4 regions of the Plantactinospora sp. WMMB334 genome follow, and region 3 is predicted to be linked to each of the others. Evidence: riboswitches for the same ligand, from Rfam matches in the RefSeq annotation. Region 3 holds a riboswitch; each other region holds the start of a gene.
What was found. A riboswitch is a leader RNA that binds a small molecule or an ion and turns the genes downstream of it on or off. The one in region 3 is predicted to bind cyclic di-AMP.

Region 1 (7,560 bases), 5.4 Mb from region 3:
AGCAGCGAACTGGAACACCGGCGTCACGATCAGCACGCTGTGGGCCGCCGACATCAACACCGACGGCACGCCGGACCTGTGGACCGTGCTGCCGAACGGCACCTACCGGGCGTACCTGATCTCCGGCCTGTCCGCCGACGGCACCGCGACGGTGACCACCACCCGGGCCAAGCAGCTCGCCTGACCTGCTGGGGGCGTGCCACCACCCGGCGGCGCGCCCCAGCCATCACCGTCGAGGAACCGCTGATTGGTCCGCCAGGCGGCCTCACGTGCGCGATAGTGATAGGGAAAGCCCTGGTCGGCCTCCCGCCTGACCTGACCGGGATTTTCCTGGAGCGGGTGACGGGAATCGAACCCGCGCTGTCAGCTCGGGAATCGCCGAAGATCCGCCGTCGCAGGGCCTCGGCACCTGGTCACGGCTGATCCCAGCGGCCTGGACTGGTCCTGATTGTCCTGCCCGAATGGCACGACCGGGTCCGCTCGCCCCTACTTGAACGGTAGAGGACGGATTCGGAGCCGCTCATCGGTCAGAACCACGAACGCACCCTTCGCCAGATCGTCCGCAACCTCGGGGATGTTCGCAACGAGGATCGACGCCAAGGACGCCGCCGATCGATCGGAGCGCCGGAACAGGACCACGCTGGGCGTGCCCTCCCCGGACCGGGCCAGGATCTCGCCGAAGTCCGTGTCGGCGGAGAGCAGGATCCGTCCGTCACCGACCGCCTTGCCAAGCACCCGCTCGTCCGGCTCTCCGGCCAGACCGCAGTCAACGACATGAATGGCGTCGTGCCCGGCCGCCACGAGGAGGGCAGCGACCCTGATCGACAGACACTCGTCGACCAGGAACCTCATGCGGACAGCTTCAACGGCAGTTCTCGCTCGTCGACCGCCCGTGCGGCGAAGCGCAGAGCCGCCAGAACGTCGTCCTTGGTCAAGGTGGGGTGCTCCTCGACCACCTCACTGACGCTGTAGCCCTGGCCCAGCAGCCCGATCACTGTCGCCACGGGGATGCGGGTCCCGGCGACACACGGCACGCCACCCATGATCCGATGGTCGATGGAGATCCTGTCGTTCATACACCCATGATGTCCTGTCCACGGGGCCGCTCGCCAGTAACAGGCGCTCGACAGGCCAGCAGTGCGAGGATCGACGGAGCCCGACGCCAGGTGCCTCCACCGACCCGGCTCCCGGATTCCGTCGGAACAAGGCAGGCGCACGGCTGCCTTGAAGGTCAAAAATGACAAGGGCCCGGTATCGGAGAATCGACTTTACAGTTGAGCCCTTGTCGGTGGAGCGGGTGACGGGAATCGAACCCGCACTGTCAGCTTGGGAAGCTGATGTTCTGCCATTGAACTACACCCGCGAGCGGACCCCACTGTACCTGGTCGGATCCGATCATGCACTCACCCTCCCCGCCTACGCCCACGGCTGCCCTGTCACCCGGTCGGAGCGGGTCGGGGACCACGCCGTGCCGCTTCGTTTGCAACAGGGACAACGACAGGTAACGTCCGCCCCACCTGCAACTATGGCTCTGCGTTATCGCGGCGCCACTCTGTGAAGGCAAAGGGTGAGGCAATGGCGTTCCGTGGACTGCGATGGTCGTCGCGTTCGACCGGCGTGGCGAGTGTCTTTCTCGTCCTGCTGCTCGGACCCGGTCCGGTGGTGGCGGCGCCGCTCGGGTCGGCCGGGGCCGTGGACCCGGGATGCGCCGGCAACACCGCCGGTCATCCGCACGCGAACGCGCACGCGAAGGCGAGGCCCGGTGCCCCGCACGCGGCCGAGCCGAACGAGCTGACCGCGGCCGAGGCGGCCGAGCAGGACCGGGCGGTCGACTCGGCGTACGCCCGGCGGGTCGGTGTCGCACCGCTCGGCGTACCGCACGGGAAGGTCGGGATCAGCATCGACGTGGTGTTCCACGTCATCGCCGAGCGGCGCACCCGGGCCGACGGCGACATCCCGCTGGCGCTGATCGAGGCACAGCTCAAGGTGCTGAACGACTCGTTCGGCGGGCGCACCGGCGGCGCCTGGACACCGTTCCGGTTCAAGCTCAGGCAGGTCAACCGGGTCGTCAATCCGGCCTGGTATCCGATCGTGCCGGAGAGCCCGGCCGAGGCGCAGATGAAGCGGGCGCTGCGGGTCGGCGGCAAGCACACCCTGAACGTCTACACCGGACTGCTGGACGAGGAACTGCTCGGCTGGGCCACCTTTCCGAAGCAGGACCTCGACCCGTACGACGGGGTGGTGGTGCTCGGCGAGTCGCTGCCGGGCGGGACGGCCACGCCCTACAACGCTGGGGACACCGCCACGCACGAGGTGGGGCACTGGCTGAACCTCTACCACACCTTCCAGGATGGCTGCGACGGCCAGGGCGACCAGGTGGTCGACACCGCCGCCGAGGCGGAGCCCGCCTTCGGCTGCCCGGAGCGGCGCGACTCCTGCCCCGCCAGATCCGGCCTCGACCCGATCCACAATTTCATGGACTATTCGGTCGACGCGTGCATGTACGAGTTCACGTACGGCCAGGTGTTCCGGATGCTCAAGGCGTGGAAGGCGTTCCGGGAGCCGTAGGCGGCGGGACGGGACGGGTCAGGGGGTCGGGACCGGCTCGGATTCGGCGGTGCGGCGACGGCCGCGCCGCCGTGCCGCGGTGGCGGTGCCTTCGGCAGCGGGGCCGGTGAGGGCACCGGCCGGGTCGAGCCAGACCTGCACCGCGGGTCGTTCGGAGCGCTCACCGGCGAGCGGGGTGGCGCCGTTGCTGCCGTGCCGGGCCACCATCGCCACGTCGACGGTGAACTCGAAGAGCCGCCAGTCGACCTGGGGCGCGGCCCGCAGGTTGCCGGCGAGCTGCTCCACCCGGGCCCGGTCGGTCACCGGTCGGGCCCGGCCGGCGACGTACGCCTCGTCGTCGCTGTCTTCGGGCGGGAACGAGTGCAGGGCGTAGCGCCCGTCACGCTCCAGGTCGCGCCGCTTCGGGGAGTCGACGACGAAGCAGAAGAGCCCCTCGTCGGTGATGACCGGCGAGACCGGGTGCACCCGCGGCCCACCGTCGGCGCGCACGGTCGCGAGGTAGCCGAGACCCGGCCCGTACTGCTGGATGAGGACGCGGATCGCGTCGGCGAGGCGGGGCTCGTCGGAGGCGAATTCGGACCAGGATGCCATGCGGACATTCTATCGAACACATGTTCGATCACCTACCCCGGACCGGGCCCGAACCGGACCGGACCCGACCCTGATCCCACCCTTGCGCGAGGTCGCGGCCGGTGAGCTTCCCGCCACTCGCTAAGGTGGCACGGTGCTGCTCTCCGACCACGACCTGGTGATCGAGATCAAGGCGGGACGGCTCGGGCTGGAGCCGTTCGAACCCGCGCTGGTGCAGCCGTCCAGCATCGACGTACGCCTGGACCGGCTCTTCCGGGTCTTCAACAACCACCTCTACACGCACATCGACCCGGCCGCGCAGCAGGACGACCTGACCTCGCTGGTCGAGGTGCCGGACGGCGAACCGTTCGTGCTGCACCCGGGCGAGTTCGTGCTCGCCTCCACCCTGGAGGTGATCTCCGTCGGCGACCATCTCGCCGCGCGCCTGGAGGGCAAGTCCAGCCTGGGCCGGCTCGGCCTGCTCACCCACTCGACCGCGGGCTTCATCGACCCCGGGTTCTCCGGCCACGTGACCCTGGAGCTGTCGAACGTGGCGAACCTGCCGATCCGGCTCTGGCCGGGGATGAAGATCGGTCAACTCTGCATCTTCCGGCTCTCCTCGCCCTCCGCCCATCCGTACGGGTCCGCCGTCTACGGCTCCCGCTACCAGGGGCAGCGCGGCCCCACCCCGAGCCGCTCCTGGCAGAACTGGCGCACCTGGCCGACCCGCTGAGGCCGGCCCGGCGCGGCTGGACGCGAACGGAACGGGAACGACACGGCAGAGCCCCCGTCGCGGGTGCGACGGGGGCTCTGCCGTAGGAACGGTCGGGTGACTCAGCCGGGTCTGCCGAAGCTGTGGATCTGGCCGTCGTCCATCCGCTTCATCTTGATCGGTTCACCGGCCCGGGAGGCGTGCACGATCCAGCCGTCGCCGACGTACATGCCGACGTGGCTGAGGTCGGCGTAGTAGAAGACCAGGTCGCCGGGGCGCAGCGCGGAGCGGCTGATCCGGGACGTCTGCCCGCGTTGCGCACGGGCGTTGTGCGGCAGCGACACACCGCCCTGCCGCCAGGCGGCGAGGGTCAGGCCGGAGCAGTCGTACGCCCCGGGGCCTGCCGCGCCCCAGCTGTACGGCTTGCCGATCTGGGCGCAGGCGAACTTGACCGCCTTGCCGGCCCCGCCACCCGGGTAGGTCGACGGGCAGGGTGCGGGCCGCAGCGGACCGGCGGAGCCGTTCCCGTACGCCTTGATCCGCAGCTCCTGGAGCTTGTCGATCTCGGCGTCGATCTCCTTCTTCTTCGCCGCCAGCTCCTTCTCGGTCTTGGTGAGCTGGCTGACGAGCCGGTCCAGCGGAGCCTTCTGGGCGGCCAACTTGTTCTTGAGGTCGACGACCGCCTGCACCTCGCGCTGCTGCTGCCGGGCGAACTGGTCGAGCACCGAGAGCTGGCCGACGAGCGCGGCCGGGGACTTGTTGCTGAGCAGCGCGTTGAAGGTCGAGGCCTTGTCGCCCTTGTACGCCTGCACGGCGAAGTCGCTGACCCGGTCCATCGCGGCGTCGATCCGCGACTGGAGCGGGGCGATCTTCTTCTGCAGGGCGGCGGCCTGCTTCTTCTTCGCGGTCAGGTCCTGGCGGGTGGAGTTGTGCTTCTCGATGACCGGCTCCAGCTTGCGCCAGGCGACGTCGATCTGCTCTTCGATCTCGGCCACCGACGGCTCGGCGAGCGCCGGCGTCGTGCCGGTGAAGAGCACGGCGGCGCTGGCGAGCACGGTGAGTGCGATGGCGAGAATGGACCTTCGAGTGTGCGGCTTCGCCGTCCCGGCTCCGGCGCGAGATGCCGGCCGGAGGGATGGCGACCGCGGTGGGGCAGGGGGAGCCACCGGGGTCCGTACTCCTTCTTCCGTAGCCCGCCTACCGGGTTAGCTGACGGGTTCGGGCGGGAAGATTGTCGCCCTTCCGCGTGCGACGCGGATTCACCCCATGGTGCCCGGGTCCCCGGCTCGCTCTCTGTGACGATTCGGCGGTGTCGAACCGTCGCCGCCCGGGCTGGGCGACCTGCCGTCGGTTCGACGGTCCCCAACCTTAGAGAAGGGTGTTATCCAAACGCAACCCACGATCCGGATCGATTCGTTTCGTGTCAGACCGGTCGCGGATGGTGCGGACCGCTGGAACCTCCCGAACACTCTCGGTATGGATGAAAACTTTCTACATAGTGATGACCTTGCTCGGCATGTATTGACCGCCGGCGGGTGTCGGGTGGAGGGTGATCATCAAGCCCACCCCCGGCTCTGGGAGGTTCCATGCGTCGCACCACAACAGCACTGAGCAGGAAAATCGCGCTCAGCACCGCCGTGGCCGGCGTCGCCGCGCTGCTGCCGGCCGGCACCGCGCCCGCCACCGCCGCACCGCCGGAGGACCGGCAACGGGAGTACGCCGCCGCGGCCGCCGAGTTCGGCGTACCGGAGAGCGTGCTGCTCGGCGTCTCCTATCTGGAGTCCCGCTGGGACACGAACGCCGGCACGCCGAGCACCAGCGGCGGGTACGGCCCGATGCACCTCACCGACGTCGCCGGGCTGGCCGGCGGACCGGCGGAACATCCCGAGCACGGCGAGGACCGGCGCGGCGACCCGGCCCGCCCCGCCCGCCCGGCAAGCACCCCGGCCCGGCCGGCCAGCACGGCCACCGGGCCGCGCGTCGGCGGGAGCGGTGCCGCGCCGCCCGGCGGGCAGACCCTGGACTCCGCCGCCGCGCTGACCGAGGTCGACCGGGCGAGGCTGCGCGCCGAACCGGAGGCGAACATCCGGGGCGGGGCGGCGCTGCTGGCGTCGTACCAGACATCGCTGGCCGGGCCGACGGGGCGGGCCAGCGACCCGGCGGCCTGGTACGGCGCGGTGGCCCGGTACGCCGGCAGCGACCACGCGGACGCCGCGGCGGCCTTCGCCGACGAGGTGTACCGGACCATCGCCGACGGCGCCACCCGGACCACCGACGACGGCCACCGGATCAGCCTCCCCGCCCGGCCCGGGACCGTCCCGCAGCGCTCCTGGCTGGACCGGCTCGGCCTGCCCGGCCGGCCCCGCCCGGACGGGCTGGAGTGCCCGCGCGGCATCTCCTGCGAGTGGATCCCGGCCCCCTACGAGGCGTTCGGGGACGGCGACTACGGCAACCACGACCTCTCCGACCGGCCGGCCCGGCAGAAGGTCGAATACATCGTCATCCACGACACCGAGGGCAGCTACGACACCACGCTGCGGCTCGTCCAGGATCCCACCTACGTGAGCTGGCACTACACGCTCCGCTCCGCCGACGGGCACATCGCGCAGCACGTCAGGGGCGCCGACGTCGCCTGGCACGCCGGCAACTGGTACGTCAACGCGAAGGCGATCGGCCTCGAACACGAGGGCTTCGCCGCCCAGGGCACCTGGTACACCGAGGCGATGTACCGGACCTCGGCCAAGCTGGTCCGCTACCTCGCCGACCGCTACGACATCCCGCTCGACCGCGACCACATCATCGGGCACGACAACGTCCCCGGCATCCTGCCGGCGAACGTGCGCGGCATGCACTGGGACCCGGGCCCGTACTGGGACTGGTCGCACTACTTCGACCTGCTCCGGGCGCCGTTCCGGGGCATCGGCATCCCCGCCGCCGGCCTGGTCACCATCGACCCGGACTTCGCCACCAACCGGCCGGCCTTCACCGGCTGCGAGACGACCGGCGTGCCGTGCCCGGCCCGGGGCTCGTCGTCGGTGATCCTGCGCGCCGCACCAGCCGCCGACGCACCGCTCGTCAACGACCTCGGGCTGCGCCCGGACGGCACCCCGAACACGATGCACATCTCCGACCACGGGGCGCGGGCCTCCGCCGGGCAGACCTACGCGCTCGCCGGCCGGCAGGGCGACTGGACCGCGATCTGGTATCTCGGACAGAGGGCCTGGTTCCACAACCCGAGGGGCAACCCCACGGCCAGGTGGTCGGTCGGGCTGGTCGCGACGCCGAAGCCGGGCCGGGAGACGATTCCGGTGTACGGCAGGGCGTACCCGGAGGCGGACGCCTATCCGGCCGGCGTGCCGGTGCAGGCGGTCACGCCACTGCAGTACACCCTCGCCGCCGGGCAGCGCTACGCCGTCGGCAACGTGCTGCCCAGCGAGTACTACCGGGCCAGCACCTTCGACGGCTCGTCACCCGGTGACTGGACGGTGATCCGGGGCGACCTGCGGTATGTCCAGATCCAGTTCGGCCACCGGATCATGTTCGTCAACGCCGACGACGTGCTGCTGCTCCCGTCGCCGATCGGCGCACCGCGCTGACCGGCCGCGCCGCTCGCCGGGCGCGCTGAGCCGGCCGCGCCGGCCTGGGCCGCAGCTCAGGCCGGCGCTCCGGCGCGGTCGGTACCACTGAGGTCGGCGCCACCACGGTCGGCG
Region 2 (7,560 bases), 3.5 Mb from region 3:
GCACTCGTCGAGCAGGTACGGCAGCGCGGCGAGACTGGCCCGCCAGGCACCCGGCGCCGAGGTGCAGTCGGAGTCGTGCAGCAACACCGTGCCGCCTCCGCCCAGCCCGTCCAGCAGGGTGTCGAGCACCGAGGCGCGGGTCGCCGACCGGGTCCAGTCCCGCCCCCAACAGGTCCAGAGCACCGGGGTCAGGCCCAGCCGGCGGGCGGCGACCAGCGCGGCGGCGCTGAGCACCCCGTACGGCGGCCGGAAGAACCGGGGAACCCGGCCGGTCACCGCGCCGATCAGCTCGTGGGTCCGCGCCAGGTCGCGGTAGGTGGCGCGCGGGCCGCGCAGCAGGAGGTTGCGGTGTCCCCAGCCGTGCACCGCCACCTCGTGCCCGGCGGCGGCGATATCCAGGCCGAGTTCCGGCGCACGGGCCAGCATGGAGCCGAGCAGAAAGAACGTCGCGCGGATCCGGTGCGCGGCGAGGGCCTCGACGAAGAGCGGGGTGGAGACCGGGTCGGGGCCGTCGTCGAAGGTGAGTGCGACGTGGCCGGGGGCGCCGCGCCCGCTCAGCCGGGGAAAGAACCGCAGCCGTACGCCGGGCAGCACCGTCACCGCCGGCACCACCTGGGCGGCCAGCGCGGCACCGACGGTCGTCGCCGGTACCGTGCTGGCACGCACCCGTTCCTCCACCCGCCACACCATCGCGGCTGCGGTTACCCGGGCGGCCGGCGTTCATCCTCACCCGGACGGGTGGCCCCGATCGCCCGTCGGTCCGTGGCTCGCCCGTCGGTCCGTGGCTCGCCCGCCGTCCGGTCCGGTGTGCCGCAGGTCGTCGGCCGAGGTTTGCCGGAGCCCGGGCCGGGGTAGCCGGCGCCGTCGACACCGGCGAGATCCGGCCCGCCGAGGGCCGGAGGACGGAGGAGACGGATGCGCGGGCGACCTGCGGCACGAGTGGCGGTGGTCACCGGAGCGAGTGCCGGGGTGGGCCGGGCGACGGCCCGGTTACTGGCCCGCCGGGGGATGCGGCTGGCGCTGCTGGCCCGCGGCGAGACCGGCCTGCACGCCGTGGCCGAGGATGTGCGCGCCAACGGCGGCGTCGCGCTGCCGATCGAGACGGACGTGTCGGAGCACTCCCAGGTGGAGGCGGCTGCGGAGCGGGCGACAAGCGAACTCGGGCCGATCGACCTCTGGATCAACGACGCCTTCACCTCGGTCTTCGCGCCGTTCGAGGAGATCGGCCCGGAGGAGTTCCGCCGGGTGACCGAGGTCTGCTATCTCGGCTACGTCTACGGCACCCGGGTCGCACTCGACCGGATGCTGCCCCGCGGAACGGGCACCATCGTCCAGGTCGGTTCGGCGCTGGCCTACCGGTCGATCCCGCTCCAGTCGGCGTACTGCGGGGCGAAGCACGCCATCGTCGGTTTCACCGAGTCGTTGCGCTGCGAGCTGCTGCACGACCGGAGCCCGGTGCGGGTCACCATGGTGCAGCTGCCGGCGGTGAACACCCCGCAGTTCGACTGGGTGCTGTCCCGGCTGCGCAACCGTGCCCAGCCGGTGCCACCGATCTACCAGCCCGAGGTCGCGGCCAGGGCGATCGTGTACGCCGCCGACCATCCGGAGCGGCGGGAGTACTGGGTCGGCGCCTCGACCGTCGGCACCATCCTCGGCAACCGGTTCGTACCCGGGCTGCTCGACCGCTACCTGGCCCGGACCGGCTACGCCAGTCAGCAGACGGACCAGCCGACCGACCCGGACCGCCCGACCAACCTCTGGCACCCGGTCGACGACGGCGGCGAGGCGGACCAGGGCGCGCACGGCTCGTTCGACGCGCGGTCGCGGGGGCGTAGCCCGCAACTGTGGCTGTCCCGGCACCGGAGGGTGCTGACCGCCGGGCTGCTGTCGGCGGGTGCGGTTGCCGGTGTGCTCTTCGGCACAGCGCCCTGGCGCCGGCGGTAGCCGGGCAACCACCACCGGCCAACCTGGACGGCTGTTCGCACCGCCGCAGGTTACGCGGTTGGTGAATAGCCGACAGCAGATTGTCGATAACTGCGGACGAAGGATGCCCTTCGATGCCTCCGAGGCGCCACGATTACTGATAGTCGTTGTCCGGCAACGCTATTACCGGAAATCTGGTCTTGCCATTTCGGAAGTGGAACCGGGTATGCTGTCTGCCGTTCAGAGTCGCCGGATACCGCATGGTGCCGGCGCTGATCGCCGCCTAATCGCCGCACGGCGAGCCGGGGACCCACGCACCCCTGGGGTGAATCCGCGAGAGCGGTAGGGACCACTTCCATCCCGAACCCGTCAGCTAACCCGGTCGGCGGCCGACGGAAGGGATACATGTGAGGGCACCCCTACGCCGAAGGCTGGCGACTGCCCTGGCACTGCTCACCGCCGCAGCACTGGTCGTGGTCCCGTCGGAGGCGTCGGCGGCGCCGAAGCCGGCCCCGCAGGAGGAGGCCGACTCGCCGCTCCTCGGCGACGTGCTCGCCAGTGCCGGCAAGCGACTCGCGGAGGCAAAGGCCGAGCTCGCCAAGTCCAAGAAGCGGCAGGCCCAGCTCGGCACCCAGCTGCGGCAGGCGGAGGCCAGGCTGGCGGCACTCGCACCGGAGGCGAGCGAGATCGCGGCCGCGTCCTACCGCAGCGGCAAGCTCAGCGCGATCTCGATGCTGTTGGGCAACGGCAACGCCGGCGAGACCGACTCGTTCATCGAGCGGATGTCGGCGCTCAACGAGCTGAACCTGTTCAACAACAGCAAGCTCCGGTCGCTGAACGAGGCGCGTGAGCAGGTCGGCGCGGCCAAGAAGGCCATCGACGACGAGGTCGCCAAGCAGGCCGCCCAGGAAAAGGTCATCAAGAAGCAGCAGACGGACGCGCAGAAGGCCCTCGCCCTGGTGGGTGGCAGGTCGCGTCCGGACAAGGGGCTGGTGGAGGCCACTTCTCCGGTCGCCCGACCCGGGCCGGGGATGGACGACGGCTTCCCGTCGCTGCCGTGCAACAAGGACGATCCCACCACCGGCGGCTGCATCACCGCCCGGACCCTGCACATGTACAACGAGGTACGTCGCGCCGGCTTCAAGAGGTTCGTCGGCTGCTTCCGTCCGGGCGGGCCCTTCGAGCACCCCAAGGGACGGGCGTGTGACTGGTCGTTGCGCAACTCCGGGTTCAGCCGGGCCGCCAACGACGACCAGATGAAGTACGGCAACGACCTCGCCGCGTTCCTGATCCGCAACTCGGACCGGCTCGGGATCCTCTACGTGATCTGGTACAGGGAGATCTGGTTCCCGGGCGAGGGCTGGAGATCGTACAGCGGCCCGAGCGACCACACCGACCACGTGCACGTGTCGATGCTGTAGCCGGGCGGTCGCACCCGACCTCCGAACGATCGCCCCGTCACCCGGGCACCGGGTGGCGGGGCGATCGGCGCGCGGGGCCGGCCGGGTGCCGGGGACAGCGGCGCGGCTCGGCTGGCATGATCGGCGGATGGCCGTCATCGACGTCGTCCGGGGCGACATCACCCGGGAGCAGGTGGACGCGATCGTCACCGCCGCCAACGAGTCGCTGCTCGGCGGCGGTGGTGTGGACGGTGCGATCCACCGTGCCGCCGGGCCCCGGCTGGCCGAGGCGGGCGGGGCGATCGCCCCCTGCCCGCCGGGCGAGGCGATGGCGACGCCCGCCTTCGACCTCGACCCGCCCGTCCGGCACGTCATCCACACCGTCGGACCCGTCTGGCGGGGTGGCGGGTACGGCGAGGCCGAGGTGCTCGCCTCCTGCTATCGCCGCTGCCTGGCGGTCGCCGATGAGCTGGGCGCGCGAAGCGTCGCCTTCCCGGCCATCGCCACCGGGGTCTACGGCTTTCCCGCCGACCGGGCGGCCCGGATCGCGGTCGGGACGCTCCGCTCCACCCCGTCGCAGGTGGAGCGGATCAGGTTGGTCGCCTTCGACGAGACGACCCTGACGCTGCTGCGGGCGGCGCTCGACCCGCCGGAGACGAACGCCTCGACCGGCTGATGGTCCAGCCGCAGCCCGAGTTCCGGGAGCCCACCGGCGCGGCCGGCGGCATTGAGCGGCCTCGCTACGCTGGCAGCATGCCGTTCAGCCTTGTCCGGGGCGCCGCCCTGGCGCTCGGCATCGCCGCCTTCCTGAGCCGGCTCGCGGTGACCCGGTGGGTGGAACCGGTCACCGACCGGATCGAGCCCCCCGAGCTGGGACTGCTGATCCACGTGCTGGCGCTGGTGGCGAGCGTGGTCGTGCCGCTCGTCGTCTTCGCGCGGACCGTTGCCCCGCCGCAACTGCGTCCCGCCACGTTCACGGTCGACGCCACGGCGCGCCGGTTCGTCGCCGGTGCCTTTCCCCGCTCGCAGGGGGTGCTGGCGATCGCGATGCTCTGGTTCGCCGGAGGTCTCGTCGTGCTGGACCGCTGGCCCGACCGGGAGGGGCCGGGCTTCCACGACTGGCCGTCCGAGACCTATCACGCGATGCTCTTCGCCGTCGTCCTCGGGATGGCGGTGGCGATGCCGTTTCTCCGGCAGGCGAGCATCGCGCTGGAACCGGGCGGGATCGCCCTGCGGGGGGTGCGGGGGCGCACCACCATCGCCTGGGAGGAGTTGGCACCGGATGGTCCGCCGGCACCGGCGCCGGTCAGCCCGCGCATCATCCTCCACCGCCGGGACTGGCATCCGGGGCCGGGCTCACCCCGTGGCACGGAGCTACCGGTCGGACTGCTGAACGTGCAACCCGACTTCCTCGCCGCGGCGATCCGCGAGTACGTCGCACATCCCCGGTTCCGCGCCGGGATCGGCACCGCCACGGAGTTGGACCGGCTGCACGCCAGCCTCGCGGCGCGACCGAGCGGCGGCGGGGTGGAGACGGGCGACACCGGGCCCCGAAAGCGCAGCTGAGGCCCCGACCGATCCCGCTTCGGCAGGGGGCGCGGTCGGGGCTGAGCGGTGAGGACCATCCATGCCTCCTTAAGCGGCGATGCCAGTGCCGTCCCCTGCGATCATGGCGTCCTCCCGCAACCTCGGTCGGCGGCGGGCGGGGCCGGCCGTCACCCGGGTCGCACGACCTCCCGGCGACGCCACGGATCGGGCAGCAGATGAGCGGCCAGCGCCAGCGTCGAGACGACGGCGAGGGCCGCGAAGCCGAGCATGACCACGTGCGGGCTCCACCGCTGCGCGAGCCAGCCGGCCAGGGTGAAGGTGACGCCCTGGATGGCCATGATGCCGGTGGGGACCAGGCCCAGGGCCTGCCCCCGCATGGACTCCGGGACGGCGTCGAGGAAACGCCGCTGCACCCCGAGTTGGTAGGCGGCGCCGATGTTGGCGAAACCGGCCACGGCGACGCTGAGCCAGAGGCCAGGCTGGAGGACGAAGGCCAGGTACGGGACGGTCAGCAGCAGCGCCAGGGCGAGGGCGAGCTGCTCGCGTCTGCGGGGGCCGAGGAAGCGGGCGACGGCGATGTCGCCGAGCAGCATCCCGCCGGCCGCCGCCCCGAAGAGCAGGCCGGCGGCGGACGGGACGTTCCAGCCGGCGGAGTATGGGACGAAGAGCGCCTCCGCGCCGGCCACCAGCACCAGCGGCAGCCACTGCACCAGCAGCAGTCCCCGGGTCGTCCGGCTGCGCAGTAGCCACCGGTTGACGGACCAGGTCTGCCGGATGGTCGAGCCCTGGTCGCGTCCCCGGGGCGGCCGTTCGGCCAGGCCGAACCGGTACGCCGCCGCGGTGACCGTGCAGCCGGCCGCCACCGCCACGAACGCGCCGTTCGGACCGACCGTGGCGAGCGCCAGGCCGCCGAGGGCCGCCCCGGCGATCTGGGCGCTCGACGCGATCATGTTCATCACCGACCTGCCCAGCACGTACGCGTCCCCGTCGAGCAGGTCGGGCAGGAGCGCCGACCGGACCGCCGTGTTGACCGGCGCCAGCACGTTGGCGGTGAGGACGAGCAGCAGCATCGCCCAGACCGGTAGGTATCCGAGGGCCAGCACGACGGCGACCGCCGCGCGGAGCAGTTCCAGCAGGACCAGGGCCCGGCGCGGGCGGGCCCGGTCGGCGATGGCGAGCAGGAACGTCGCGCCCACGAGATGCGGGAGGAAGCCGGCGGCCAGTGCCAGCGCCGCCAGCAGCGGAGACCGGGTCTCCCGGTAGACCACCACCGACAGGGTCAGCGTGACCACCATGGAAAAGGTCAGTTGCAGCGCCGACCCGGCGGCCAGCAGCCGGAACTCCGGCACCGCGAAGATGTCACGGTAGCGGGCTGGTTCGTCCTGCTCCGGCGCGCCGGTAGCGGTGGCGACCACGACGGCGTCACCCGCTGGTGGTGCGGACGGGCCGCAGCCAGGCGGCCAGCGTCACCGGGTCGGGGCGGTGGCCGGAGAGTTCGTCGACGCGTCGGTGGACGGCGCGTACCAGTTCCGGATGCTGCATCAGCATCTCGCTGGCCTCCGTCGCGGGGGCCTGCTCCCGGTAGGCCAGGGCGAGGCCGCTCCACGCGGAGTCGGTGCCGCCGTCGGCGGCGATCTGGCGCAGGTATTCCGTCACCGCGGTCTCGTGCCGGTCCAGCAGGTAGCACAGGTCGGCCGGGTTGGCGCCGGGCACCTCCCGCGCCAGTCGCTGGGGGTCGTCGCCGAGCCGCTCCGTCCGACCGGGCTCGGCCAGCAGCAGGTAGAGCAGGGTGAGACGGGGGTTGCTGCGGTGCGTCGCGGCCCGAGGGGGCAGGCTGATCCGTACGGCGCCGGCTGCCGGGGGTGCGGCCTCGCCGGCGACCCAGGACCGGGCCAGCGGGTCCACGTCGTCGGGAGCGGGCTGCCACAGGAGCCGCCAGCCGATCCGGCGGTCCGTGGTGGCGGCCTCGGCGAGCCGTAGCGGAGCCGGTGGGACCGGCTCCGACGCCCACCGCCGGAGCTCCCCGTCGAGGAGGGCGAGAAAGCGCCCGCCCGCCTCGGTCAGCGGGCCGTCGGCGCGGGCGGTCGCGGTCGCCTCGATGGTCTGGTCCCGCCAGTGGGCGAACTCCACGTGTGCCAGCGCGGCCGGGTCGTCGTCGCGATGGCGCCGGACCCGCCAGAAGTCGGTGACGCCGAGATGGGCGTAGATGCCCTGTAGCAGGGCGCCGAACGGCCGGGGGTCGTCGCGCCAGGGCGCGAAGTAGCGTGGCCGGTCGTCGGGTTCGTAGAGGGGTAGCAGGTCGAGCAGGGCGCCCAGCTTGCCGTGCTGGAACTCGTGGACGAGCGTGAGTGCGAGCCCGGGAGCGTCACGCGGGGTGGTCAGCGCCACCGCTCCGAACGCGTCCATCGAGGTCACCGCCGAGCTGCGCCGCCGGGGATCGTCCCGCATCGGGACCAGGGAGCGCAGGCCGGCCGCCAGTCCCGGGGCGTACCGGGGATGGTCCCGGCAGAGCAGCCGCCAGCCCTCGTCGAACGCCACCGCGAACCGCTCGGCCTCCTCGGCCCGGAGCCGTGCCGCGACCGGCAGGTGCCCGCAGTCGCGGAACGGGTCCAGGTCGTCGAGGTGGACCTCCAGCGGCACGGGACCCTCGCTGCGCAGTACGCGGATCGGCGTCCAGCCCGGACCGTCG
Region 3 (7,560 bases):
GTCTCGGCCCGCGCGGTGGTCACCGCACTGCACCAGCGGGTGATGGCGCGCTGAGCCGGATCGGCCACCCTCACGGTCAGAGCAGCGGCGCGACGTCCCGGGTGATCGGCACCGCCAGCACGGTCGGGCCCTCCGTGCCGAGTGCCGTCCGGAACGCCGTCCGGAACTCGTCCACCGACTCGACCCGGTGGGCCGTGCAGCCGTAGCCCCGGGCGATGCCGGGGATGTCCAGGCCGGGCAGCTCCAGGCCGGGCACCCCCGGCGCCCGCTCCAGCTCGGCGAAGGCCTTCAACACCCCGTACTCCTGGTTGACCGGCACCACGAAGACGACCGGCAGCCGGTGCTGGGCCGCCGTCCAGAGCGCCTGCGGCGAGTACTGGAACGAGCCGTCCCCGATCACCGCGACCACCGGCCGGTGCTGCCGGGTGTCCCGCTGGGCGAGCGCGATGCCGACCGCCGCCGGCAGCGCGAAGCCGAGGCCGCCGCTGGCCATCTTGAAGTACGACCCCGGCCGGCCGATGGTGAGCTGCCGGTGCAGCGCGCTCAGGTTGGAGGGGGTCTCCGGCACCACGATCCCGTCCGCCGGCCATTCGGCGGCGAGTGCGCCGAAGAGCGTCTCGGGCTTCAGCGGCGTGCCGGCCGCCCCGTCCGGCGCGGCGGGTCGGGGCGGCGGCATCGGCCGGCCGGCCGCCGCCGGCAGCAGCTCGGCAAGGGCGGCGCAGGCCAGCGCCACGTCGCCGACCAGGCTCTCCCCGACCGGTGCGCGGGCCGCCTCGGCCGGGTCGTCGGTGATGTGCAGCAGCCGGGTGCCCTCCGGCAGGTATCCGCGCCGGCCGGGCACGTAGGGGTAGTAGCGGAAGACCGGGGCACCGATCACCAGCACGGTGTCGTGACCGACCAGCTTCTCGGCCAGCGGCCCGATGGCCGGCGGCAGCAGCCCCTGGAACTGCGGGTGGTCCTGCGGGAAGCCGACCCGGTCGGCGAACGGGGGCTGCCAGACCGGCGCCCGGCTCCGCTCGGCGAGGGCGACCGCGTCGGCCCAGCCGCCGGCCCGGTCCACCCCGGAGCCGATCACCAGCATCGGCTGCCGGCTGCCGGCCAGGATCTCGGCGAACCGGGCCAGCGCCGCCGGGTCGGGCGCCACCCGGGTGCTCACCCGGCGTACCTCCGGGGTGCCGTTGGCGGGTTCGTCCCAGTCGTCCAGGGGAAGCGAGAGATACACCGGTCCGGCCGGCGGTTGTACGGCGGTGGCGTGCGCCCGCATGAAAGCCTCGGGAATGTCCTGGGCGCGTAACGGTTCGTGGCTCCATTTGACGTACGGCTCGGGGAGTTGTGTCGGCCGCACATTCGTCAGCATCGGCTCGAAAAGATTCATCGTCCGGGTCTGCTGTCCCGCCGTCACGATCATCGGGGTCTTGTTGTGCCAGGCGGTCACCAGGCTGCCCATCCCGTTTCCGGTGCCGGGCGCGGTGTGCAGGTTGACGTGCACCGGCCGCCCGCTGGACTGGGCGTAGCCGTCCGCCATCGCGACCGCCGAGGCCTCCTGGAGCGCCAGGACGTACGCGAAGTCAGCCGGAAAGTTCTTCAGGAATGGCTCCTCGGTGGAGCCGGGGTTGCCGAAGAGGGTGGTCAGGCCGAGGGAACGGAGCAGGTCGTAGGTTGCTTCGTGCACCGTTGTCATCGAAAGGGGCCTCCTGCGCGTTGTCGTCCCATTCTGGAACCACCCGGCTAAGCCGGTCATTTCCGTCATACCGTACCCGTACATGATCATGCTGGTTTATCTCGACCCCGTTCGGCGGTCCGGCATTCGGTCCCCGGCCGTCCGAATCGCGGTGTCGGTCACTGTTTTCGCTGTTCAGAAGGGTTGGCAACGGCAGAAGGCGGCCAGTAATGTCGGCGAGTCTGGTCCGGCCCCTTCGTCGCCACGCCGGTGACACCGGAACAGACCCGCCGAGTCGTTCGGTAACGAGCCGGGGACCCACAGTTATTCGGGGTGAATCCGCGAGCCTCTGGCCCGCGGTAGGGCGGCCTTCCCGCCCGAATCCGTCAGCTAACCCGGTAGGCGGTGTCGGAAGGAGTACGTGTTCGTGCCGCACCACCCTGGCTCCGGCCCATCCCCCCAGTCAGCTCGCCGCGTCCCAACTCGTCGCGTCGCGGTCCGGCCTCCGGCCACCGCGACCGCTCCGGTCCGCCCGGCCACCGGCCGGCACCGGGCAGCCCTCGACAGGTACCCGATCCTGGCCCGATAGCGGACCGCTCGGGGGCTGTGACGCGGACGTCGTCGACGCGGGCCCGCCGGGGTCGCCGGCCGGATGGCCGGCACGTCCGGAAAGACCCGCGGGCCGGCGGCGGCAGGTCGCGGCGGCGCTGATTCCACCGGTACGCCGACAGCGGCGCTCTCCGCCGGTCGGCACATCGCCGCTCGCGTTGTCGATTGGATCGACGGACCTTTCCTGCGCATTTTGAGCGCAATTTCGCGTCGCATTCCCACCAGCGGACGAAAGCATCGCGTCATTTCTAGCCCCCCGGCGAGGGTGACGTGCATTCCCCTGGAGGACAACGTTGAAGCACGCAATTAACCGGCGGTTCAGGACCGCCGTCTCCGGCCGGCGCAACCGGCTGGCGCTCGCCTCGGCGGCGGTGCTCGCCGCCGCCGCGTCCACTGGCGGCGTTCTGGCGTCGACCGGCTCGGCGGAGGTGTCCGAGCCCTCGACCGTCGCCGTCGCCGAAGTCGGCACCCCGGCATCCGGTGCACCGGGAACCACCGGCGAGCCCGGCGAGCCCGGCACGGCCGGCAGCGCCGCGCCGGGTACCACGGCGCCGGGGACCACGGCGCCGGAGTCCGCGGCGGCGGAGACGACCGCACCGGCGACCCCGGCGCAGCCGGCGAGCCCCGAGCAGACCAGCCCGGCCGTCAAGGCGGCCAAGGCGGCCCCGGCCAGGACGACCGAGCCCCCGGCACCGCCGGAGTCGAAGCTGCTGGACTACGAGTTCCAGGCCCAGATCAACGGCTGGTACTGCGGCCCGGCCGCCACCCGGATCGCGCTTACCGTCCGCGACGAGCGGCCGAGCCAGGATGCGGTCGCCGGCGCCCTCGGCACCACGACGAGCGGCACGAACTCGGCCGAGGACACCACCCGGGTGCTGAACGACCTGATCGGGACGGACTTCTACCGCACCACCGCGATCCCCGGCGGCGCGGCCACCCCGGCCCAGATGGACCGGCTCCAGGCCGACGTGGTGCACGCCGTCACCAGCGGTTACGCCGTGGTGGTCAACATCGCAGGCTCCGCCACCGACCTCGACGGCGGCTGGCACAGCTACCCCGGCGGGCACTACCTGACCGTGGTCGGTTACCGCGACGACGGCCGTACGGTGAAGATCGCCGACCCGGCCATCCCGGGCGCGGACAGCACCTACTGGCTGAGCACCATCGACCTGGCGAACTGGGCGGCCACCCGGGGCTACTCGTCCTGATCCGCCCCGCCGGCAGCCGATGACACGCCGGCCCGCCCCACTTTCCGGACGACCCGTGCCGACCGGAGGTGGGGCGGGCCGGCGTCGTCGTACGCCGGAGCCCGCGCCCCGGAGTTCACGACGTCGGCACCGCCGGGCGGATCACTGGCCCTGCCACACCGCCTGGGCGCCCGAGTCTCCGGTCCGGTAGACGTAGTAGAGCGCGACCCCGGCCGCCGCCAGGGAGAGCACCCCGAGCACCAGGGTCAGCGCCGGCGAGTTGGTGCGGGTCGCCCGGACGGCCGTCCCGGTTCCCCCGCCCCCGGTCCCGCCGTCCGTGCCCGTGCCGCCGTCCGTGCCCGTGCCGCCGTCCGTGCCGCCGGGCGGTGGGGCCGCGGCGGCGCGGGGGCGGACGAAGAGGACCAGCAGCAGGGTCAGCACGCCGAGCGCGATCGTCGCGTAGAGGGTCTCACCGCCGAGCTCCTGGTGCTCGGCCAGCCGGGGGACGTATTCCGGACTGACCCGGTTGCCCGCCTCCAGCCGGGCGAGGAACTCGTCGCCGGAGAGCTTGGCCAGCAGCGCCGCGACCGGGGTGGCGACCGCGAGCAGCGCCGTCACCAGGCGCAGGTGCGGGCGGAGGAACGGGACGAAGGCGTACCCGACGGCGGCCACGGCGAGCAGCGGGATGAAGACCACCGCCGCGTGGACCAGCAGGGGATGGGCGGGAATGCCCATGAACTCCTCGAGCACGGACTCCTCCTCGGCGACGGATCGAATTGTGCGTTTTCGAGAACGTTGACATGGTGCCCGTGGTGCCGACCGTTGACAAGAGCCGGATCGGCGCGAGTCGACGATCGCTCCACAGGGGAGAGAGGTGGCGTGGGCGATGCTACGGTGCCGGCTCGCCGACGACGTACTCGGCGTACTCGGCGACCGGGGTGAAGCCGAGCCGGTCGTAGAGCTTGTATGCGGTGGTGTTCTCCGCGTGCACGTTCAGCGTCACCGTCTCGACCTCGGCCAGCAGCCGCCGGCAGAGCGCCGCCACAAGCGTGCTGGCGACCCCCTGCCCCCGGTGCTCCGGCGCGGTGGTGACGTTGCCGAGCGCCCCGACCCCGTAGCGGGGCGACCAGACGTGCACCCCGGCGGCGGCGACCAGCCCGCCGTCGCGGCGCATCCCGAGATAGTGCCCGGTGCGCAGCATCCGGGGATCGAACCAGTTGCCGGGGTAGGACCGCCGGTAGAAGGCCGTCAGCTCCGCGGTGTCGGCCTCGGTGAGCACCTCGCCGCCGGGCGCCACCCGGGCCAGCCGGTCCGGATCGGTCAGCGCCATCTTCAGGTGCGGGCCGCGCGACCGGACCGGGAACTGCCGGGCCAGCACCTCCGCGCCGCCGGGGGAGAGGTGCGCCTCGAAGTGCCGGGGCAGCAGCGGCAGGAGACCGGTCAGCAGCGCGGCCACCACCTCCGCCGAGCGGTGCAGCGCCAGCAGCACCGGCGTCGGTCCACCGTGGTAGAGCAGCGCCACCGCGTCGTCCAGCCGGTACCAGGTGGTGTGCGGCCAGTAGAAGTCGTCGAGGTCGCCGAGCTCGTACGCGTGCAGGTGGGGATCGCGGCGCAGCAGGCCGGCCAGCTCGTTCCGGTCGTGGCCGGCCCTGATGATCGTCACCGATGCATCATGGCACAGCCCGTGCCGGCGTTCGGAGGGCCGGCCGGGCGGCGGCGCCCGCTCAGCCGACCGGTGCGGGCCGGGGGGACGGGACGGTCGGGGCGGCCCCGGTGCCGTCCAGCTCCCGGCGGGCCTGGTCGAGGAAGCCGTCGGCGTACCGCTGTTCCGGGAAGTCGCCGAGGTAGCGGGTGCGGGTCCGCCAGCGGGTCTCGGCGAGCGGGTCGGTGTCGAGCAGCCGGTCCAGCACGTCGTCCAGGTTGGACAGATCCGAGGTCAGCACGTAGCCGGAACCGGCCAGCGGGAAGCCCTCGACGAACCGCTCCCCCTCGCCGACCCGGTCGGTGACGGCGTACGGCTTGCCGGAGTAGAGATAGTCGGAGATCACCGCCGAGACGTCCGAGACCAGGGCGTCGGAGGCGTTGACGCAGTCGACCAGGCTCATCTTCCGGGCCGCCTCGGCGCCGAAGACGTGCGGCCGCCCGCTGCCCGCCCGGTCCTCGGCGAGCAGCTGCTCGATCCGGGCGAGCTGCCGGGCCGACGCCGGGTTCTGCGACGTGTAGGGGTGGGCCCGCAGGATCACCGTCACGCCCCGGTCCAGCAGCCGCCGGACCAGGGTCTCGCCGACCGGCAGCGAGCAGTGGTCGACGTCGGCGTTGTGCCCGGTCCAGGTCGGGGCGTAGAGCACCACCTTGTCGGCCCGGTCCCGGATCGGCTCCCGGCGCACCTCGATCGCCTCCACCTGCGGGCGGCCGACGATGGCGAACTTCTCGGCGGGGATGGTCACGCCGTTGCGGGCGTACCGGTCGATCGCCGCCTGCCCGGCGACGAAGATCCGGTCGAAGATCGCCGAGACCGGGTTGGCGCTCGTCGCCTTGTCACTGTCGCCGTGGTGCAACTGGATGTGGGTGAGGTGGGTGAAGCGGATGCAGTGGCTGTTCTTGGCGCCGTGGTTGACATAGAAGGCGACCCGCAGGCTCGGCACGATCGCCTCGTCGATCGAGCGCGGTGTCGGGCAGACCACCACCGGCGCGCTGGTGGCGGCGGAGACCGGGCCGAGGAAGTCCGGCTCCCGCAGCAGCACCATGAAGGGGCGGCCGATCCGCTCCAGGTACGGCAGCCACATCATGACCTGGTATTCCGAGCCGGGCGGCGCGGAGAAGTGGAGCAGGAACTCGGGCTGGTGCCGGCGCAGCGCCTGGGTGACCGCGCTCTGCCGGGCCGAGGGGCGGAGCCGGCGCAGCGCGAGTGGCCCGGCCGCGCCGACCGCGGCGGCCGCACCGACCAGCAGGGTGAGGAGCAGGACGGGCCAGGCGGGCAGGCGCAGCGCCGCGCTCGCGGCGAGCAGGACCAGCAGGGCCAGCACCGCCGGGCCGAGCCGGTCGGCGACGAGCAGCGGCGAGGAGCGTACGCCGAGGTTGGCCGCGCGCACCTCAAGCTCGGCGGCGTCCCGCAGTTGCCGCTCGGCCAGGGTCAGCCCGAGCAGTGCGGCCCCGGTGACCGCCAGCGCCAGCCAGTTCCACCGGGCCTCGGGGACCCGGTGGACGTAGCCGACCAGCACCCCGGCGATCAGCAGCACGGGCTCGGCGACGAGGCCGGCCCGGGGGTTGACCCGCCGCTCGACCCAGACCGCGACCGCGCCGGCCACCGCCAGGGCGAGACCGGCCAGCTCCGCCGTTGCCAGGGCGAGGACCAGGAAGGAGAGCACGGCCAGGCCGGCACTGAGACACCGGAGGGTCAGTTTCCTGACCAGGTCGCCACGCATGCGCTTCCTTCCTTCGCCACGCCGCCCGGACCGACCGGCTCGATCTCGGGGCCCGCGATCTCGGCGCCCGGAACGCCGGGGGAGCGGCGGACGTCGACCACCTGACCGGTGAGCCCGGAGAGGAGGACGTCCAGCGAGACCCGGGCCACCGTGTCGGCCGCCAGCAGGGTGTGCACCGGCTCCTCCCCGAACGCCCGGGTCCGCATCGGGGTCGCGGTCCGCTCGGGGTTGACGCAGTTCACCCGTACGCCGAACTCCGACCACTCGTCGCCGAGCGCCTGGGTGAGGTTGACCACGGCGGCCTTGGTGGCGGAGTAGAGGGCGTACCTGGCCCGGCCCCGGGTGTAGGAGCTGGAGGTGTAGAGCAGCAGTTGGCCCCGGGTCTGCCGCAGGTAGGGCAGGGCCTGCCGGGCGATCTCCACCGGGGCGACGAGGTTGACCTGGAGCATCTGCGCGATTGTCGACTCGTCCATCTCGGCCAGCGCACCGGTCCGGAGCATCCCGGCGGTGACCACCACGTGGTCGATCCGGCCGGTCGCCTCGAACGCGGCGCGCAGCGCGGCGGCGACGTCCTCGGCCCGCTCCACGTGGGTGCCGGTGCCGGACCGGCTCACCGGGAAGACCTCCGCGCCGTAGTGCCGGGCGAGCTCGGCCAGCTTCTGCCCGATGCCGTGGCTGC
Region 4 (7,560 bases), 3.1 Mb from region 3:
GCGCCGGTCCCAGGCCGGCCGGACCACCCGCACTCCGCCCTACGGGCGCCCGGATCGACCGGCTGGGCCGTCCAGTGCAGGGTGACCGGCGCGGTGAGGACGCGCGCGATCGCCCACTCGACGTGCTGGCACACGGCGAGTGGGGTCGAGTGGACGTATACGACGCCACGCGTTGGCACGGTGACCTCCCGGAGAGCGAGGTGCGTCTTCCCCTACGACCTCGACCTCGGCGAGCAGAGCCTCACCGCGCGATTGCTGGAACACATGATGACCGCTGTGACGGATGGTACGCCAGGGATTCACGAAACTGCCCCGAGGGAATAGCCGTACCGGTGACCGTGGTTGGACCCCACGTCAGCGGCGGTAGCCGTCCGGCCATCACCGCTGTCGTGTAAAATTTGCCCGGCGGCGTCTGCCGCACAGGCTGTCCACTCGGACCTGCTGTCCCCTGTCCACCCGGACTTGCTGTCCCCCGGGCTTCCAGTCCTCCCGTACGTCTTCAAGGAGTCCCTCCGTGGCGAGCAACACCTCCAAGACCGCGCGCGCATCCGTCCGTGCCGGCCAGGCAGGCCAGGGTGGCGCCCTGAGCGTGCTCGGCGAGTTCAAGTACCTCATCCCGCTCAACGGCGGCAAGCACGCCTACGTGCGGAACCTGACCAACGGCAAGACCTCGCACCTGCGCACCGACTCCGACGCCTTCGTGGAGGAGATCCGGGTGCTGGCCGGTGCCGGCCACGCCACCAAGATCCGGGCCGAGCTCAACTACCTGGCCTCCGAATTCCCGGGTGACGGCTGGGACACCACCGAGAAGCGGCTGGTCGAGGCCGGCGTCTTCGAGGGCTGAGTTCCCCGGAACAGCACGTTCCCGGAACAGCACGTCAGTTCCCGGCACCGCACGTCGCACACCTCCGTAACGCCCCGATCCAGGTCCGCCCGGGATCGGGGCGTTACGCGTACCTGGCGGGGGTACGCCCCGCCGGGGAGCACCGGGGATGGTTCGCCGGCACCGCGGGCGGGTAGTTCCTCTCCAGTCCCGGCAGCACGCTCCCGGCCCGATGCGGAGGTGACCATGGCCGAGCCGGTTCAGGTACGGCTCAGCGACGGTGTCCGGCTGCACGCCGACGTCGCCGGCCCGGAGACCGCCCCGCTCACCGTGGTGCTGCTGCACGGCTGGACCCTGGACCGGCGTACCTGGCACCGGCAGGTCGCCGGGCTGCGCGAGGCGTACGGCGACACCCTCCGGGTGGTCCGCTACGACGCGCGGGGGCACGGGCGGTCCGATCCGACCAGCCTGCGCTCGGCCACCCTGGACCGGCTCGGTGACGACCTGGCCGAGGTGCTCGCCCGGGTGGCGCCGAGCGGGCGGGTGGTGCTGGTCGGGCACTCGATGGGCGGCATGACCGTGATGGAGTACGCCCACCGGCACCCCGCCGACTTCGCCCGCCGGGTCGCCGGAGTCGTCTTCGTGGCCACCACCGCCGAGGGGCACGCGCACACCGCGTACGGCGTGCCGGCCCCACTCGCCCGGCTGATCCGGATCGCCGAGACCACCGGGGCCGGGCTGCTGGCCCGGTGCCGCGGATGGCGCACCCCGGGTCCACTGCTCCAGGCACTCCGCCCGACCCTGCGCTGGCTGCTCTTCGGCGACACCTGCGACCCGGCCGACATCCGGCTCACCACCTCGGCGGTGGCCCGGGCCTCGCTCGTCTCCGTCGGCGGGTTCCGGCCCTCCATCGGCGCACAGCACCGGCTGGAGACGCTCAGCACCCTCAGGGAGGTGCCGACCGCCGCCCTGGTCGGGGACCGGGACCGGCTCACCCCGCCGCCGTGCACGGAGTCGATCGCCGCGGCGCTGCCCTCGGCCGAGCTGACGGTCTGCCCGGGGGGCGGGCACATGCTGATGCTGGAGCGCCCCGAGGAGGTCACCGCCGCGCTGCGCGCCGTCGTCGACCGCGCCCTGGCGGCAACGAAGATCACCCGCAGGGCGTCGGCACCGGCCGGAGTCAGGCGTGCCGGTGCCCGGCAGGCCGGGACCAGGCGCGCCGGGGCGAGGCGGACGGGGACCATCGTCGTGCAGCCCGGGCGGCTCGCCGCCGGCCGCGGCGCGGCATGCCGCTGAACCGGACGGAGACGCTCCGGGACGGACGTGGCCGAGTCGCGGCGGGCGGGCACGGCGTACCCTCGCTACCTGGCAAGTGCGCGGCGCGCGGCCGCCCGGACCACCGGTCCCGGGCGGCGGTGGCGCCGCACGTCGATCTCCGGGAGCAGACGCGTTGACCGACCACACCACGCCGCGGCAGGAGATCGAGGCCGAGCAGCGCCACCTGGACCGGGTCTACGCCCGGCTGGCGCAGTTGCGGCACTCGGCCGTGCTGGCCGAGCGGGACGGCTACCAGCTCGCCCGGGTCGGCACCTTCGGCGCGCTTGTGGAACGGGACGCGATGGTCTTCCACGCCGCCCGGCGGCGACACACCCTGGACGCCGAGCACGAGGGGCTGGTCTTCGGCCGGCTCGACCTGCGCTCCGGGCAGGTGCTGCACGTCGGCCGGCTCGGCGTACGCGGCGAGCACGCCGAGCCGCTGGTGGTGGACTGGCGGGCCCCGGCGGCGGCCGCCTTCTACCAGGCGACGGCGGCGGAACCGCGCGGGGTGGTCCGGCGCCGGGTGATCACGTCGAGCGGCGAGCGGGTGACCCGGATCTCCGACGACCTGCTCGACCCGGCCGCGGCGCCGGACGGGATGCGGGTGGTCGGCGACGGCGCCATGCTCGCCTCCCTCTCCCGGACCACCGGTCACGAGATGCGGGACATCGTCGCCACCATCCAGCGGGAGCAGGACGAGGCGATCCGCTCCCCGGCCGGCGGGGTGACGGTGGTCTCCGGCGGCCCGGGCACCGGCAAGACGGCGGTCGCCCTGCACCGCGCCGCCTACCTGCTCTACTCCGACCGCAACCGGTTCGCCGGCGGCGGGGTGCTGGTGGTGGGCCCGTCGGCGGTCTTCGTCGACTACATCGCCTCGGTGCTGCCGTCGCTGGGCGAGAACGCCGCCACCCTGCACTCGCTCGGCTCGCTCTTCGAGGGGGTCGCGGCGACCCGCACCGACCCGGCGCCGGTCGCCGCGATCAAGGGGTCGCTGCGGATGCGCCGGGTACTGGAGCGGGCGGTACGCGACCAGGTCCCGGACGCCCCCGGCGAGCTGCGACTGCTCTACCGGGGCGAGCTGCTCCGGCTCTCCGGCGCCGAGTTGGAGCGGATCCGGAGCCGGGCGCTGCCGCCGGGGGCCCGCCGCAACGAGGTCCGCCGGGCCGGCTTCGACGGCATCTTCGCCGCGCTCTGGGCGCAGGCCCAGCAGTTGCGGGTGGGCCGCCTGCCGGACCAGCGCGGCTTCGAGGACGAGATCGCCGAGCGCCCCGAGTTCCGGGACTTCCTGCGTGCCTGGTGGCCCCGGCTGCACCCCCGGCACGTGCTGCCCTGGCTGGCCGAGCCGGAGCGGCTGCGCCGGTACACCGCCGGCATCCTCTCCGGGGCGGAGACCCGGCTGCTCGCCGAGGCGTACCGGGGGGCGGGCGATGCCGGGCCCGATGCCGGCGGGCCGAGCGTCGCCGACGTCGCGCTCCTCGACGAGCTCGACCACCTGCTCGGCCGGCCGCCGCAGCCGGCCCGGCGCCGGCGTGACCCGTACCAGCTCCCGGGTGGGGTCCGGGAGGTGACCACGCACGCGGACCGGCAGCGGGCGGCCCGCCGGGAGGCCGCACCGGACCGGCCGGAGGACTACCGCGAGTACGCGCACGTGGTCGTCGACGAGTCCCAGGACGTCTCCCCGATGCAGTGGCGGATGCTGGGCCGGCGCGGCCGGCTCGCCTCCTGGACCGTTGTCGGTGACCCGGCACAGACGGCCTGGACCGGCGACCCGGCGGAGCTGACCCGGGCCCGGGAGAAGGCTCTCGGGCGGCGCCCCCGGCACGAATTCGTGCTCACCACCAACTACCGCAACTCGGCGGAGATCTTCGCGGCGGCGGCAGAGGTGATCCGGGAGGTCTCCCCCGACCTGCCGCTGCCGGTCGCGGTCCGGGCCACCGGGGTGCCCCCGGTCGAGCTGGTGGTGCCGGCGGCCGAGCTGCCGGACGCGGTCCGGGAGGCGGCGGCGAAGCTGCTCACCGAGGTCGATGGGACGGTCGGCGTGATCACCCCGCCCGCCCGCCGCGCAGAGGTCGTCGGCTGGCTGGCGCCCGCCCCCGACCCGCGCCTCCAGGTGGTGGACACCATGCAGGCCAAGGGCATGGAGTACGACGGCGTCGTGCTGGTCGGTCCGGCGGAGATCCGGGCGGACTCGGTCGCCGGGGTACGCACCCTCTACGTCGCCCTCTCCCGGGCCACCCAGCGGCTGACCGTCATCGCCGTCGAGGGGTGACCGTCATCGCCGTCGCAAGCTGACCGTCATCGCCGTTCGAGAGCTGAACCACACGCCCGGCGGGCGTCGAGGCTCACCGATAGTTAGCGGCATCTTAAGTTTCGGACGAGAACCGGAGAACTTTGTCCGGATACATCCCCGCGAATGGGGAGAATCGCGAATTCAACTCCGGCAACGCCACGTATCCCCGGCGGGCAACTGCCGGTAGGCTCGGCTCCGGTCTCCGCCGGGCGGCGCCCTCCGGCGCCTGCGGGGGCCGTCGCCTAATCGCACCAGCGAGCCGGGGAACCACGTACCAGGGGTGTATCCGCGCCAGCGGTAGGGATCTTCCGTCCCGAACCCGTCAGCTAACCCGGTCGGCGGCTGACGGAAGGACATTGTCATATGCCGTTCCTGGCACCCATCCGAATGGCTCCGGCGTCCGCGCGGAGAGCCGGCGGACGACCGCCCCGGAAGGTCGCGACACGGCCGAGCACGACGGCGACCATGGCGGTCGCCGTGGGCATGATCCTCGCGGTACTCGGCGGCGCACCCGCCGCCGCGGCCCCGGAGTACGCCCCACCCGGGGCGTTGGCCGCGGCACCCGGCGGGGACGACATCGACGGCGGCACCGACAACCTGCGCGAGCAACTGGAAGCCGCCAGCAAGGGCTACCTGACCGCCAAGAACAAGTTGGACAACTCCGTCAAGCGGCAGAAGGACCTCAACACCGAGCTGGCCGCCCTGCGCACCGAGGTGGCGACCCGGAGCGAGCGGGTCGCCGAGATGGCCAGCATGGCGTACCGGACGGGCCGGCTCGGGCAGGTCTCCGCGCTGCTCAACAGCGGCTCGCCCACCAGCCTGGTGGACCGGGCCGCCGCGCTCGACACCATCTCGGCGAACGAGAACCGCGAACTGCGCGGGTTGCAGGAGACCCTGGACCGGGAGACCCGGGCCAAGGCGGCGCTCGACAAGGAGGTCGGCGAGCAGCGCAAGCAGGTCGAGGTGATGGAGACCCGCAAGAAGCAGGCCGAACGGGCCCTGGCGGCGGCGAACAACAGCGGCGGCGCCAGCGCGGGGATCAGCGGCAGCGGCGGCGGATCGGCGCGGCCGGCACCCCGCAACCCCGACGGCTCCTTCCCGAACGAGTCGTGCAGCGTCGACGACCCGACCACCAGCGGCTGCATCACCCCGCGCACCCTGCACGCGCTCAACCAGGCCAAGGCGGCCGGCTTCACCCGCTTCGTCTCCTGCTTCCGCAGCGGCGGCAGCGGCGAGCACCCCAAGGGGCAGGCGTGCGACTTCGCCGCCCAGAAGAACGGGTTCGGCGGGGTGGCCACCGGCGGCGACCGGACGTACGGCAACAACCTGGCGGCGTACTTCGTGCGCAACGCCAACCGGCTCGGTGTGCTCTACGTGATCTGGTTCAAGCAGATCTGGCTGCCGAGCAGCGGGTGGAAGGCGTACAACGGGGGCAACGGTGACCCGTCCAGCGACCACACCAACCACGTACACCTGTCGATGAACTGACCGGGACCGCCCGGACGCCGGCCGGCACCGCCCACCACCCCTGGGCAGTGCCGGCCGGTATCGCGGTGCCGGCCGGTGTCGTTGGGGGCGGCCGTCAGCAGCCGATGCGGCTCGACCCCAGCGCCACGTCGTCGAACCAGAGCGTGTCGGCGCCCTCGCCGTAGCTCTCCCAGCCCAGCCGCAGGTCGGTCAGGTTCGGCCGCCAGTTCGCCCGGTTGTACCACTGTCCGTCGACGTCGTGCGTCGGCGTGCCGTCGGCGGTCAGGCCCGTCACCGCCGCGCCGTCGACCCAGGTGGAGAGCCGACCCTGTGCCCCGTCCACCATGAACTCCAGGCAGGTCCACCGGTTGACCGGCAGCGGTGCGCTGAGCGCGACACCGCTCGGGCTCTGCTCCGGGAGGGTGGCGTCGTCCGAGGCCCGGTTCCACTGCAGGGCACCGTTCTGCCCGCCCATCCGCAGGTCACGGTTGCCGTCGGCGGCGTCCCGCATGGCCAGGAAGGTCACGTGCGAGGTGGGCAGTGCGGTGGTGTGCCGCACCCAGAGCCGGGCGTAGCGCACCGCGCCGAGCCCGCCGAGGTTGCGGGTGGAGCCGACGAAGACGTGGTTGCAGTAGCCGACGGCGCCGTTGATCCGCACCGAGCGGCTGCCCTGGTGCGCCACCGAGGTGTCGATGCTGGCGGTGCCGCTCCCGGAGCAGTCCGGGTAGCTCACGTTCCAGTCGCCCGACGGGGTCGCCCCGGTCTGGTTCTCGAAGCCGTCGCAGAGCACCGCTCCACCGCAGCCGCTCGGCGGCGGGGTGGTCGGCGGGGTCGTCGGCGGCGGGGTGACCGTCGGCGGTGCGGTGGTCGGCGGGGTCGTCGGCGGCCGGGTGGTCGGCGGGGCGGTGGTGGGCGGCGTGGTCGGCTCCGCGCCGTTGCAGGGCTCGCCGTTCAGGGTGAACCCGGTCGGTGCGGCGGAACTCGCGGCGTAGCTGCCCTGGACGCCGAACTCGGTCGAGCCGCCGGCCGGCAACGACCCGTTCCAGGCCGCGTTCCGGGCGGTGACGGCCGCGCCGGACTGGCTGACCTGCGCGTTCCAGCTGTTGGTGATCCGCTGGTCGCCGCCGTAGGTCCAGGTGACGGTCCAGCCGTTGACCGGGGTGTCCCCGGCGGTCACCCGGATGGTGGCGGTGAAGCCACCGGTCCACTGGTTGGCCTGGTAGTCGACCTGGCAGCCGGCGGCGGCCCGGGCGGACGGTACCAGGGTCGAACTGACCACGGCGACGCTGCTCGCGGCGATCGCGGTCACCGCGGCGACGGCCAGTGACACGCGACGGTACGGTGTGGAAACCCTCATCGGAGTTCGATCCTCTCGACAACTGCCGGCTCTCTCACCGCCTCCGGCGGCGCCGGCACTGCTGCTGACGACGACGGGCGGCACACGCCTGCCGCGTGCCCGCCCCGCCCTGCGCCCCCGCGATCGGCTCCCGCGAGCTGGTGCGCCGCCGGCACGTCCTCCCCGGGCAGCCCGAGCCCGGTTCGTCCAATGCCGACGCCGGGCTCAGCCTAGAGACAGACATCAATGCCTGCAACCGGCTCGGGCGACCAGTCCAGGCGCCGGTGCCGGCAACCGGCCGGGCGGCGATGCCGGCAGTCGGGCGCC

Region 1: it holds a riboswitch for cyclic di-AMP, as region 3 does, so the genes downstream of both, ACN27G_RS31725 (NlpC/P60 family protein) here and ACN27G_RS08110 (C39 family peptidase) in region 3, are expected to answer to the same signal.
Region 2: it holds a riboswitch for cyclic di-AMP, as region 3 does, so the genes downstream of both, ACN27G_RS22875 (coiled-coil domain-containing protein) here and ACN27G_RS08110 (C39 family peptidase) in region 3, are expected to answer to the same signal.
Region 4: it holds a riboswitch for cyclic di-AMP, as region 3 does, so the genes downstream of both, ACN27G_RS21255 (coiled-coil domain-containing protein) here and ACN27G_RS08110 (C39 family peptidase) in region 3, are expected to answer to the same signal.

What each region holds. Positions count from the first base shown of each region.
Region 1 covers NZ_JBMHME010000002.1:7,309,719-7,317,278, reverse strand. The annotation lists gene ACN27G_RS31760 (hypothetical protein) at 1-184, shown strand, start outside; gene ACN27G_RS31755 (DUF5615 family PIN-like protein) at 487-852, opposite strand; gene ACN27G_RS31750 (DUF433 domain-containing protein) at 849-1,076, opposite strand; tRNA gene ACN27G_RS31745 (tRNA-Gly) at 1,290-1,363, opposite strand; gene ACN27G_RS31740 (zinc metalloprotease) at 1,576-2,568, shown strand; gene ACN27G_RS31735 (pyridoxamine 5'-phosphate oxidase family protein) at 2,587-3,159, opposite strand; gene dcd (dCTP deaminase) at 3,293-3,871, shown strand; gene ACN27G_RS31725 (NlpC/P60 family protein) at 3,973-4,905, opposite strand; cyclic di-AMP (ydaO/yuaA leader) riboswitch at 5,029-5,169, opposite strand; gene ACN27G_RS31720 (N-acetylmuramoyl-L-alanine amidase) at 5,437-7,446, shown strand.
Region 2 covers NZ_JBMHME010000002.1:5,351,895-5,359,454, reverse strand. The annotation lists gene ACN27G_RS22885 (polysaccharide deacetylase family protein) at 1-666, opposite strand, end outside; gene ACN27G_RS22880 (SDR family oxidoreductase) at 916-1,944, shown strand; cyclic di-AMP (ydaO/yuaA leader) riboswitch at 2,194-2,327, shown strand; gene ACN27G_RS22875 (coiled-coil domain-containing protein) at 2,331-3,344, shown strand; gene ACN27G_RS22870 (O-acetyl-ADP-ribose deacetylase) at 3,472-3,999, shown strand; gene ACN27G_RS22865 (hypothetical protein) at 4,077-4,889, shown strand; gene ACN27G_RS22860 (MFS transporter) at 5,039-6,286, opposite strand; gene ACN27G_RS22855 (HEXXH motif domain-containing protein) at 6,294-7,560, opposite strand, start outside.
Region 3 covers NZ_JBMHME010000002.1:1,896,390-1,903,949, forward strand. The annotation lists gene ACN27G_RS08100 (flavin monoamine oxidase family protein) at 1-54, shown strand, start outside; gene mdlC (benzoylformate decarboxylase) at 77-1,681, opposite strand; cyclic di-AMP (ydaO/yuaA leader) riboswitch at 1,939-2,080, shown strand; gene ACN27G_RS08110 (C39 family peptidase) at 2,563-3,477, shown strand; gene ACN27G_RS08115 (hypothetical protein) at 3,619-4,206, opposite strand; gene ACN27G_RS08120 (GNAT family N-acetyltransferase) at 4,346-5,119, opposite strand; gene ACN27G_RS08125 (CDP-glycerol glycerophosphotransferase family protein) at 5,181-6,881, opposite strand; gene ACN27G_RS08130 (SDR family NAD(P)-dependent oxidoreductase) at 6,854-7,560, opposite strand, start outside.
Region 4 covers NZ_JBMHME010000002.1:4,987,786-4,995,345, forward strand. The annotation lists gene ACN27G_RS21235 (DUF3145 domain-containing protein) at 1-179, opposite strand, end outside; gene ACN27G_RS21240 (hypothetical protein) at 515-844, shown strand; gene ACN27G_RS21245 (alpha/beta fold hydrolase) at 1,070-2,119, shown strand; gene ACN27G_RS21250 (HelD family protein) at 2,274-4,409, shown strand; cyclic di-AMP (ydaO/yuaA leader) riboswitch at 4,660-4,787, shown strand; gene ACN27G_RS21255 (coiled-coil domain-containing protein) at 4,896-5,918, shown strand; gene ACN27G_RS21260 (cellulose-binding domain-containing protein) at 6,013-7,227, opposite strand.